Thalassobaculum sp. OXR-137: one gene and its partners. The protein of the gene in region 1 interacts with the protein of each later gene in a pairwise test. Links are inferred from orthologs where the notes say so. Each region holds a gene or a part of one and is shown in the gene's direction. Other genes may lie near its edges.

Region 1 (4,151 bases):
CCGGCTCGCCGCGCAGGTACGCGACATGGGCGCGAAAAACCGACTGGATATCGTTCGGTGTGGTGGACGGTTCCAATTGCTCTGCGACGGACATGTCGGCAAACACCTCCCTAGTCAGGACGTGTACCTTGCCCGAACAGACTTAAAACTGTCTTAACTTGGCCGCCTGACTCGTCAAAAAATCAATTCAATTATAGTGATTTAGCGCGTATTTTAACTATATTCTCGACAGACTGAGCGAGCGTACAACGCCGCGGCAGCAAGGGGTTAGGCCTGCGGGCCTCCGGCGATTCCCGAGCCCGGTTGTGCGGTGGCGGGATCCCGGCGGACCCGTCCGCCGTCGGTTTCGACGTTCGCCGTGACACCGCGCCGGGCGGTATGGGAAGATCGGTGTTCCCTCCGGAGGCCCCCGCATGACCCACGCCGATTTCGTCCATCTCCGTGTGCATTCCGCCTATTCCCTGGCGGAAGGGGCGATTCACGCCAAGCAGCTCGTGAAGCTGGCAAAGCAGAACAACATGCCCGCCGTCGCCATGACCGACAGCGGCAACATGTTCGGCGCGCTGGAATTCGCGGTGACGGCGTCGGGCGAGGGGGTGCAGCCGATCGTCGGCGTGCAGCTCAACATCCGCCGGCCGGTCGACACCGAACAGCGCGGCCTGCGGGTCGTCGGCGGCCGCGACGTGCTGCCGGACCAGCTCCCGCTGATCGCCCAGAACGAGGCCGGCTACCGCAACCTGATGAGCCTGGTCAGCCGGGCCTTCCTCGACGGCACGGGGGAGGAGGCGCCGCAGATCTCCCTGGACGACATGGAGGGGCGCACCGACGGCCTGATCGCCCTCACGGGCGGCCTGAAGGGCGGCCTGGGCCGGTTGCTGCTGGAGGGGCGCCGCACCGACGCGGAGGCCATGCTGACGCGGCTGGAGGCCCTGTTCCCGGGGCGGCTCTATATCGAGCTGCAGCGCCACTTCCTGGAGGACGAGAACCGGATCGAGGGACCGCTGATCGACCTCGCCTATGCCCGCGATCTGCCGCTGGTGGCGACCAACGACGTGTTCTTCGCCGATCCGGGCATGCACGAGCCCCAGGACGTGCTGCTGTGCATCGCCCAGAGCACGACCATCGGCAATCCCAAGCGCTGGCGCGTGACCCCGCATCACCGCTTCAAGACGGCGGAGGAAATGCGCGAGCTGTTCGCCGACCTGCCGGAGGCGCTCGACAACACTCTCGTCATTGCCCGGCGCTGCGCGGTGATGCCGGAGAAGCTGGCGCCGATTCTACCGCGCTTCGACACCGAGGGCGGCCGCACCGAGGCCGAGGAACTGCGCGCCCAGGCCGAGGGGGGGCTGGAAGGCCGGCTCGCCGCGCATGTCTATACCCCCGAGATGGACGCGGCGGCCCGCGAGGAGGCGGCGAAGCCGTATCGCGAGCGGCTGGCGATGGAGCTCGGGATCATCGAGCAGATGGGCTTCCCCGGCTACTTCCTGATCGTGTCGGACTTCATCAAATGGGCGAAGGCCAAGAACATCCCGGTCGGGCCGGGCCGCGGATCGGGTGCCGGCTCGCTCGTCGCGTATTCGCTGCTGATCACCGATCTGGACCCGCTGCGCTGGGGGCTGCTGTTCGAGCGCTTCCTGAACCCCGAACGCGTGTCCATGCCCGACTTCGACATCGACTTCTGCCAGGACCGCCGCGACGAGGTGATCCGCTACGTGCAGGAGAAATACGGCCGCGACCGGGTCGCCCAGATCATCACCTTCGGTAAGCTCCAGGCCCGTGCCGCCCTGCGCGACGTCGGCCGGGTCCTGGAAATGCCCTACGGCCAGGTCGACCGGATCTGCAAGCTGGTGCCGAACAATCCGGCCAATCCGGTCACCCTGGAACAGGCGCTGCAGACCGAGCAGGAGCTGCGGGCGCAGCGCGACGCCGACGAAAACGTCGCCAACCTGATCAAGACCGCGCTCAAGCTGGAGGGGCTGTACAGAAACTCCTCGACCCACGCCGCCGGCGTGGTGATCGGCGACCGGCCGCTCGACCATCTGGTGCCGCTCTACCGCGACCCGCGCTCCGACATGCCGGTCACCCAGTTCAACATGAAATGGGTCGAGCAGGCGGGGCTGGTGAAGTTCGACTTCCTGGGCCTGAAGACGCTGACCGTGCTGCAGCGGGCCGTCGATCACCTGAAGGAGCGGGGGATCGAGATCGACCTGTCCCAGGTGCCGCTCGACGACGGGCCGACCTACGCCATGCTGGCCAAGGGCGAGAGCACCGGCGTGTTCCAGTTGGAAAGTTCGGGCATGCGCGACGTGCTGCGCCGCCTGCGCCCTGACCGCTTCGAGGACATCATCGCGCTCGTGGCCCTGTACCGGCCGGGCCCGATGGCCAACATCCCGAAATACATCGCCTGCAAGCACGGCGAGGAGCAGCCGGACTACATGCACCCGGTTCTGGAGCCGGTGCTGAAGGAGACCTTCGGCATCATGATTTACCAGGAGCAGGTGCAGCAGGCGGCCCAGCGGCTCTCGGGCTACACGCTGGGCGGCGCCGACCTGCTGCGCCGGGCCATGGGTAAGAAGATCAAGGAGGAGATGGACGCCCAGCGCGAGAAATTCGTGAACGGCGCCGTCGAGCAGGGCGTGGATAAGGGTCAGGCCAGCGGCATCTTCGACCAGATCGCCGCCTTCGCCGGTTACGGCTTCAACAAGTCCCACGCCGCCGCCTATGCCCTGGTCAGCTATCACACCGCCTATCTGAAGGCGAACTACCCGGTCGAGTTCCTGGCCGCGTCGATGACCTATGACATGGGGAACACCGACAAGCTGAACGTGTTCCGTCAGGAATTGCAGAAGCTTAAGATCGAACTCCTGCCGCCGGACATCAACAAGTCGCGCCGCGATTTCGCGGTCGAGAAGCTGGAGGACGGCCGCTACGGCATCCGCTATGCCCTTGCCGCCGTGAAGAATGTCGGCGGCTCGGCCATGGACGCGCTGGTGGAGATGCGCGAGGCGGACGGCCCGTTCAAGAGCCTGTCCGACTTCGCCGACCGGGCCGACCCGACCCAGGTCAACAAACGTCTGCTGGAGAATCTGGTCCGCGCCGGTGCCTTCGATCAACTTCATAAGAACCGCGCGGAACTATTTGAAAGCCTTGAGACAGTCGTGCGTCACGTCAGCCTCGCGGCGAGCGAGCGCAAGTCCAACCAGGTGAGCCTCTTCGCCGTCGACGGCGGCACTCCGCAGGAACAGGACATCCGACTGAAGCGCCGTCCGGAATGGCCGCAGATGGACCGGCTGAAGGAGGAGTTCGACGCCCTCGGCTTCTACCTCTCCGCCCATCCGCTCGACGCCTATGCCGAGAGCCTGGCGCGGCTGGAGGTGGTCTCCTCCACCGAGGCCCAGGCGGCGGCGGCGCGCAAGGGCGGACAGACACGGCTGGTGCTGGCCGGCATTGTGGTCGGCCGGCAGATCCGGACCTCCAAGTCCGGCAACCGCTTCGCCTTCGCCCAGCTCACCGACCGCACCGGCGTGTTCGAGGTCACCATGTTCTCCGAGGTGCTGGCCGCGTCCCGGGATCTGCTGGATTCGGGCGAGCCGCTGCTGGTCCGCGCCGACGCGAGGATCGAGGACGACAACCTGCGCCTGCTGGCCTCCTCGGTGGAGCCGCTGGACAAGGCGGTGGAGCGCACCGCCGCCGGGCTGGAGATCTTCCTGCACGACACCTCGCCCCTGGAGACGCTGAAGAGCCTGATCCAGAACGAGGGCAGGGGCCGCGGCCGCATCCACGTGGTGGTCCCGACCGCCCGCGGCGACGTCCGCATCAAGCTGCCGGAGGCTTACCAGGTGTCGAGCCGCCTGCGCGGCGCGGTGAAGGCACTGCCGGGGATCGACTACGTGAAGGATCTTTAGGCGGTTTCCGTGGATTGCCCTGGCGGCGTTTCGGTGATGAGGTCGGGATAAACCTCACGTACCCAAGGGCCCACCATGAAACGTATCGCCATTCTCGGATTCTCGCTGGAAAGCAACGCCTTCGCGCCGCCCTGCAAGCGCTGGGACTTCGAGCAGCGCGGCTATTACCGGGGGGCGGAGATCACCGAGCTGGCGCGCAAGGAGCCATCGCCGCTCTATAACGGCGTGCGTGGCTTCTACGCGGTC
Region 2 (2,964 bases), 130 kb from region 1 along the record:
CCCTGTTCGAGCGCCGGGTCGGCGGCGTGGCGCTCACCCGCGAGGGGCAGAACTTCATCGCCCATGCCCGCAACATCGAGGCGGCGGTCGCCGACGCGGTCGCCGACATGCACCCGGACCGCACCGACGTGGAGGGAACGGTCAAGCTGGGGGTGACCAATGCCGGGGCCGGCTACTTCCTGGTGCCGCCGCTGGCCCGGTTCCAGCGGGCGTTCCCCAACGTGAAGGTCCAGCTTCTGGAGCGCGAGCGCGAGGAGATGGAGCGGCAGGTGCTGTCCGGCACGGTGGATATCGCGCTGCTGCTGACCTCCAACCTGTCGAACGCCCCGGACCTGGAGCATCGCGGCCTGTTCCAGAGCCCGCGCGGCGCCTGGGTGGCGACAAACCATCCGCTGGCGAGCCGCGACACGGTCAGCCGGGCCGACGTGATCGAGTACCCCTACGTGCTCTACCAGATCGACGAGGCCGACCGCTCGTCCCGCGAATACCTGGCCGCCTCCGGCCTGGAGCCCAAGGTGCTGTTCGAGACCACGTCCCTGGAGGCGCTGCGCAGCATGGTCGCCACGGGGCAGGGGGTGACGATCCTGTCAAAGATGCTGTTCCGCCCCTGGTCGCTGGATGGCGGCCGGCTGGAATGGGTCCCGATCATCGACGCGCCGCCGCCGATGGAGATTGGCCTGGTCTGGCGCAAAGGCCACGAATTCTCCGCCGCCGAGGCCCGGCTGGTGGAGTATCTGGAGGCGGCGGTGCGCTAGCGGTGCGGGGATCTCCGGGGCCCGTTGCCGCCCGCGTCCCCCGGTGCTAAACCGCGCGACCCATATTGACGCACGGGGGACCGCCCGATGAAGGCCGCCAATTCGCTCCTGTCCTCCTACGGCACCACGGTGTTCGAGGTGATGTCGCGGCTCGCCATCGAGCACAAGGCGATCAATCTCGGCCAGGGCTTCCCCGACGACCGCGGCCCGGACCCGGTGCTGGAGCAGGCCTCCAAGGCGCTGTACGACCCGCCGAACCAGTATCCGCCGATGATGGGCGTGCCCGAGCTGCGCCAGGCGGTCGCCGCCCACAACAAGCGGTTCTACGGCCTCGATGTCGACTGGCAGAAGGAGGTCATGGTCTCCACCGGCGCCACCGAGGCGCTGGCGGCCTGCTTCCTGGCGCTGATCGAGCCCGGCGACGAGGTCGTCGTCATCGAGCCGCTCTACGACTGCTATCTGCCGATGATCCGGCGGGCCGGCGGCATTCCGCGCCCGGTGCGGCTGACCCCGCCGGAATGGAAGCTCGACCTGGAGGCCCTGGAGGCGTCGTTCAGCGACCGCACCAAGATGATCGTGGTCAACGATCCGCAGAACCCGGCCTCGAAGGTCTACAGCCGCGAGGAACTGACGGCGATCGCCGATCTCTGCCAGAAGTACGACGCCTACGCCCTGTGCGACGAGGCCTACGAGCATCTGGCCTTCGACGGCCGCCCGCATATCCCGCTGATGACCCTGGACGGCATGCGCGAGCGCTGCGTGCGGATCGGCTCGGCCGGCAAGACCTTCTCGCTGACCGGCTGGAAGGTCGGCTACGTCACCGCGCCGGAGCACTTGCTGGGACCGATCTCCAAGGCGCACCAGTTCCTGGTCTTCACCACCGCGCCGAACCTGCAGCGCGCGGTCGCCTTCGGGCTGAACCAGGACGATTCGTATTTCGACGGGCTGCGCGACGAGATGGCGCGGCGCCGCGACCGGCTGACCGAGGGCCTGACCTCCATCGGCCTGGCGCCGGTGACCTGCCAGGGCACGTATTTCCTGTTCGTCGACGTCGCCGCCCATCTCTACGACGCGGAGACGGACGAGGGGTTCTGCCGCCGGCTGGTGACCGATGCCGGGGTGGCCGCCGTCCCGGTCTCCGCCTTCTATCTCGACCCGCAGAGCGCGCCGCGGAACTACATCCGTTTCTGCTTCGCCAAGCAGGACCCGGTGCTCGACGGGGCGGTGGAGAAGCTGGGAACGTATTTGAAGGAGGTCGGCCTCGGCATTTAGGTTGACGCCAGGGCGGGGCTGGAATAACAAACGCCTCCGCCGAGCCGAGATGGTTCGGCGCCCGGTGGCGGGTGTAGCTCAGGTGGTTAGAGCGCCAGATTGTGGCTCTGGAGGCCGTGGGTTCGAGTCCCATCACTCGCCCCAATTCCCTACACTGTCGGCATGACATGGCCGACAGAGACGGGTCCGACGACGCGCGATACTCTGCTCTCCTGCGAGCAGATGGGCGCCTGCGATCGGTTCACCATTGAAAAGAGAACGACCGGGTTCACCCTCATGCTCCGTGCGGGGCAGGGGGCGGCGCGCCGTATCCGCCGGGCCTTTCGGCCGGGCCGGGTGCTGGTCGCCTGCGGACCGGGCAACAACGGCGGCGACGGGTTCGTCATCGCCCATGACCTGCGCGCTCATGGCTGGGAGGTCACGGTCGCGCTGCTCGGCGCCCGCGACCGGCTGACAGGCGATGCGGCGGAAGCGGCGGCCTATTGGGACGGCCCGATCGAAATGCTGACGGCGGAGCGCGTCGAGTCGGCCGAGATCTTCGTGGACGCGCTGTTCGGCGCCGGACTGACCCGCCCGGTCGAGGGCGTGGCCGCCGAGGTGCTGGACCGGGCCGCCACGCGGTCGGCGGGCGGCGGGCTGACGGTCGTCGCCGTCGACGTGCCCAGCGGCGTGCACGGCGATACCGGCCAGGTCCTCGGCACGGCCTGTCCGGCCGACCTGACGGTCACCTTTCACTGTCTGAAACCCGGCCACCTGCTGCATCCGGGGGGCCGGCTGTGCGGCGGCATCCGGGTCGTCGATATCGGCATCGACCCGGCCGCTCCGGCGCTGACCGAGCCGGCGGCGCGGATGATCTCGCCGCGGCTTTGGGACGGGCTGCTGACCCCGGCGGGTCCGGACGATCACAAATACACTCGCGGCCACGTGCTGGTGCTGG
Region 3 (3,066 bases), 2.5 Mb from region 1 along the record:
GGGCAGCCGGTTCCGCGCCGAGTTGCTGCGCAACGCAGGCGTGCCCTTCACCATCGACGTCCCCGGCGTGGACGAGGGGTCGGTGCGGGACAGCCTGCGCGCGGAGAATGCGACGACCGAGGATGTGGCCACCGTGCTCGCCGAGCTGAAGGCCATTGCGATCTCGCGCAAGCACCCGGACGCCCTGGTCATCGGTTCCGACCAGATGCTGGATTGCGGCGGGGTCTGGTTCGAGAAGCCGGTCGACCGCGACCATGCCCAGGCCACGCTGAAGGCCCTGTCCGGCAAGACCCACCGGCTCGTGACCGCCGTGGTGGTCGCCCGTGCCGGCAGCCGGATCTGGCATGCGATGGACAGCGTGACCATGCGCGTCCGGCCGCTCTCGGACGAATTCATCGAAAGATATCTGGATGTTGTCGGGGAAGACGTGTTCGCTTCGGTCGGCGCCTATCAGCTCGAAGGCCTCGGCGCGCAGCTCTTCACCGGGGTGGAGGGGGACTATTTCACGGTCCTCGGCCTGCCCCTGCTGCAGCTTCTGGAGTTCCTGCGGACCCATGGTGTGCTCGCCCGATGATCGTCGTCGGTCTGACCGGCTCCATCGGCATGGGCAAGAGCACGACGGCCAACATGTTCCGACGGCTCGGCATTCCGCTGCATGATTCCGACGCGGTCGTTCATGCGATGATGCGGCCTGGCGGCGAGGCGGTCGCTCCGATCGCCGCGGCGTTTCCCGAGGCGGTGCGCGAGGGCGCGGTGGACCGGCCGGCCCTGGGCGCCCGGGTGTTCGGGGATCCGGTCGCCCTGAGGCGGCTTGAATCGATCGTCCATCCGCTGGTCGGCGCCCGCACCCGCCGGTTTCTCAGACAGTCCCGCCGGCACCGCCGGCCCATCGTGGTTCTCGACGTCCCGCTTCTGCTGGAGGGCAGCAGCCATCTCCTGTGCGACCTTGTCGCCGTGGTCAGCGCCCCGGGCTTCATCCAGCGCCAGCGGGTGATGGCCCGACCCGGGATGACGGCACAGCGCCTGGCAAGTATCCTGGCGAAACAGATGCCGGACGCGGAGAAGCGCCGCCGGGCCGACCGGGTGATTCACACGGGGCTCGGCCGGGCCTATACCATGCGGTCGGTGAAACGGCTGGTGACCGGGCTCCGGCGCGGGCTCGGGGACGGAAAGAGGGCTGCATGCGGGAAATCGTGCTCGATACGGAGACGACGGGTCTCGACCCTGAGACCGGCGACCGGGTCGTAGAAATCGGCTGTCTGGAGCTGATCAATCACGTCCCCACCGGACGCACGCTGCATCACTACTTCAACCCCGAGCGCGACATGCCGGAGGAGGCCTTCCGGGTCCACGGCCTGTCGGCGGAGTTCCTGTCCGGCTATCCGGTCTTCGCCGCGTTGGCGGACGAGGTGATGGAGTTCCTGGGCGACGCGACCCTGGTGATCCACAACGCCAGCTTCGACATGAAGTTCCTCAACAAGGAACTCCAGCTGCTGGGTCGTCCGCCGATCCCGATGGCCCGGGCCTTGGACACGGTCGCCATGGCCCGCCGCAAATATCCGGGTGCTCAGGTGAGCCTGGACGCCCTGTGCCGGCGTTTCGAGATCGACAATTCCAACCGGTCGCTTCACGGCGCGCTGATCGACGCCGATCTGCTGGCGTCGGTCTATCTTGAGCTGATCGGCGGGCGGCAGCCCGACCTGATGGCGCCGCCGGCCGAGGAGAACCGGGGGGCGGCCGCGACCGGAGACGGGCCGAAGACGATCGAGCGGATCGACCGGGTGTACCGCGAGCCGAGACCCCATGCGCCGAGCCCGGAGGAGGCGGCGGCCCATGCAGCCTTCCTGGAGAAGCTGAAAAGCCCGCTCTGGCTCAACGGCGCCGGGTCCTGAAAAAAGCCCGGCAGGAGCGCTGTCCGACCGGGCTTTATATTTTAATTCAGATACTTATATCGCGGCTTAGGCCGAGGCGACCGGCGTGCCGATGGCGGAGTCCTTGCTCTGCCGGTACATCGACGCGAAGTCGACCGGCTGGATCAGCAGCGGTGGGAACCCGCCGTCGCGGGTGGCGTCGGCCACGATGGCGCGGGCGAACGGGAACAGCAGGCGCGGGCACTCGACCAGCAGGACGGCGTGCAGAGAGTTCTCGTCCATCGGCTGCAGGGTGAACAGACCGGCATAGGTCAGGTCCGCCAGAAACAGCGGATCGTTCTCGACCTTCGCGGTGGCGGTGATCTTCAGGACGACTTCGAACAGCTCTTCGTCCTTGGAGACCTTCGACGCCTGGACGTCCACGTTGACGTCGATCCGCGGCTGCGAGGACTGCGGGCGCAGGCTGGCCGGCGCGCGCGGGTTCTCGAAGGAGAAGTCCTTGATGTACTGCGCATTGATCTGCAGCGGCATCGACGTCGCCTGCATCGTATTCGGGTCGGTGGCGAGGTTTGTGTCGGACATGAAGGATCCCGGGTCTAGCGTCCGCTTGCGGACAGAATTAGCTGCGCTTCGCTAACACGACTGGGAAGTGTGGACAATAGTGGCGGCCAGCCCCCGGTGCAGGGCAAGCAGGGTACCATTCGGCACCGCCATGCCGGTCAATCCGCGGATGAAGGCCCAATGGCTGACGAAGACGGTGTCGTCCCAGTTGGTCTCGGCGCCCAGCTTCTCCCGGAAGGCGCTGCAGCGCAGGCCGAGCTCTTCCTCGTTCTCGCCGCCGTCGGGCCACCACCGCTCCGGCAGGTCGCCGAAGGAGAGGGACGGCCAGTCCTGGCGCAGTTTGGAGGTCGGCGTCCCCACATCGCAGACGAACCAGCAGCGCTCGCGGACCAGGGGCTCGATCTCGATGGCCAGGCCGAGCCGGCCGGCGACGATCTCGGCGGTCTGCAGGGTCCGCCGATAGGGGCTGGCCACGACCCGGCGGATCGGCAGGTCCCGAAGATGCTCCGCGGCCGCAGCGGCCTGGGCCCGGCCCGTCTCGGTCAGGGCGGGATCCTCGATGCCCGGATCGATGCGGGTCTTGGAGAAGTGGACGTTGAATTCGCTCTCGCCATGGCGCAGCAGGTACATGGGC

The links. Proteins that work in one complex are often made in the same cells at the same time.
Region 2: the proteins of dnaE (region 1) and T8K17_RS17130 interact in binary tests that used the Escherichia coli proteins (3 or more experiments, as listed by UniProt). The link is inferred for Thalassobaculum sp. OXR-137 from one-to-one orthologs.
Region 3: the proteins of dnaE (region 1) and dnaQ interact in binary tests that used the Escherichia coli proteins (3 or more experiments, as listed by UniProt). The link is inferred for Thalassobaculum sp. OXR-137 from one-to-one orthologs.

The regions. Positions count from the first base shown.
Region 1 is NZ_CP139715.1:3,569,081-3,573,231, forward strand. Bases 22-4,105 are described here. They hold dnaE (DNA polymerase III subunit alpha), read left to right. Parts: upstream 22-413; coding sequence 414-3,905; downstream 3,906-4,105. Other genes in these bases: T8K17_RS16505 (pentapeptide repeat-containing protein), read right to left, coding at 22-94; T8K17_RS16515 (M81 family metallopeptidase), read left to right, coding at 3,981-4,105. Also shown: more of T8K17_RS16505, read right to left, coding at 1-21; more of T8K17_RS16515, read left to right, coding at 4,106-4,151. UniProt on the Escherichia coli protein: DNA polymerase III is a complex, multichain enzyme responsible for most of the replicative synthesis in bacteria. This DNA polymerase also exhibits 3' to 5' exonuclease activity. The alpha chain is the DNA polymerase catalytic subunit.
Region 2 is NZ_CP139715.1:3,702,147-3,705,110, forward strand. Bases 38-2,934 are described here. They hold T8K17_RS17130 (aminotransferase), read left to right. Parts: upstream 38-842; coding sequence 843-2,027; downstream 2,028-2,934. Other genes in these bases: T8K17_RS17125 (LysR family transcriptional regulator), read left to right, coding at 38-755; T8K17_RS17140 (NAD(P)H-hydrate dehydratase), read left to right, coding at 2,304-2,934. In the rest of the region: more of T8K17_RS17125, read left to right, coding at 1-37; more of T8K17_RS17140, read left to right, coding at 2,935-2,964. UniProt on the Escherichia coli protein: Shows aminotransferase activity with methionine and histidine as substrates, and to a lesser extent also with phenylalanine.
Region 3 is NZ_CP139715.1:1,055,611-1,058,676, reverse strand. What follows is about bases 38-3,036. They hold dnaQ (DNA polymerase III subunit epsilon), read left to right. Parts: upstream 38-1,181; coding sequence 1,182-1,892; downstream 1,893-3,036. Other genes in these bases: T8K17_RS04930 (histidine phosphatase family protein), read right to left, coding at 2,505-3,036; secB (protein-export chaperone SecB), read right to left, coding at 1,959-2,453; coaE (dephospho-CoA kinase), read left to right, coding at 571-1,248; T8K17_RS04950 (nucleoside triphosphate pyrophosphatase), read left to right, coding at 38-574. In the rest of the region: more of T8K17_RS04950, read left to right, coding at 1-37; more of T8K17_RS04930, read right to left, coding at 3,037-3,062. UniProt on the Escherichia coli protein: DNA polymerase III is a complex, multichain enzyme responsible for most of the replicative synthesis in bacteria. The epsilon subunit contain the editing function and is a proofreading 3'-5' exonuclease.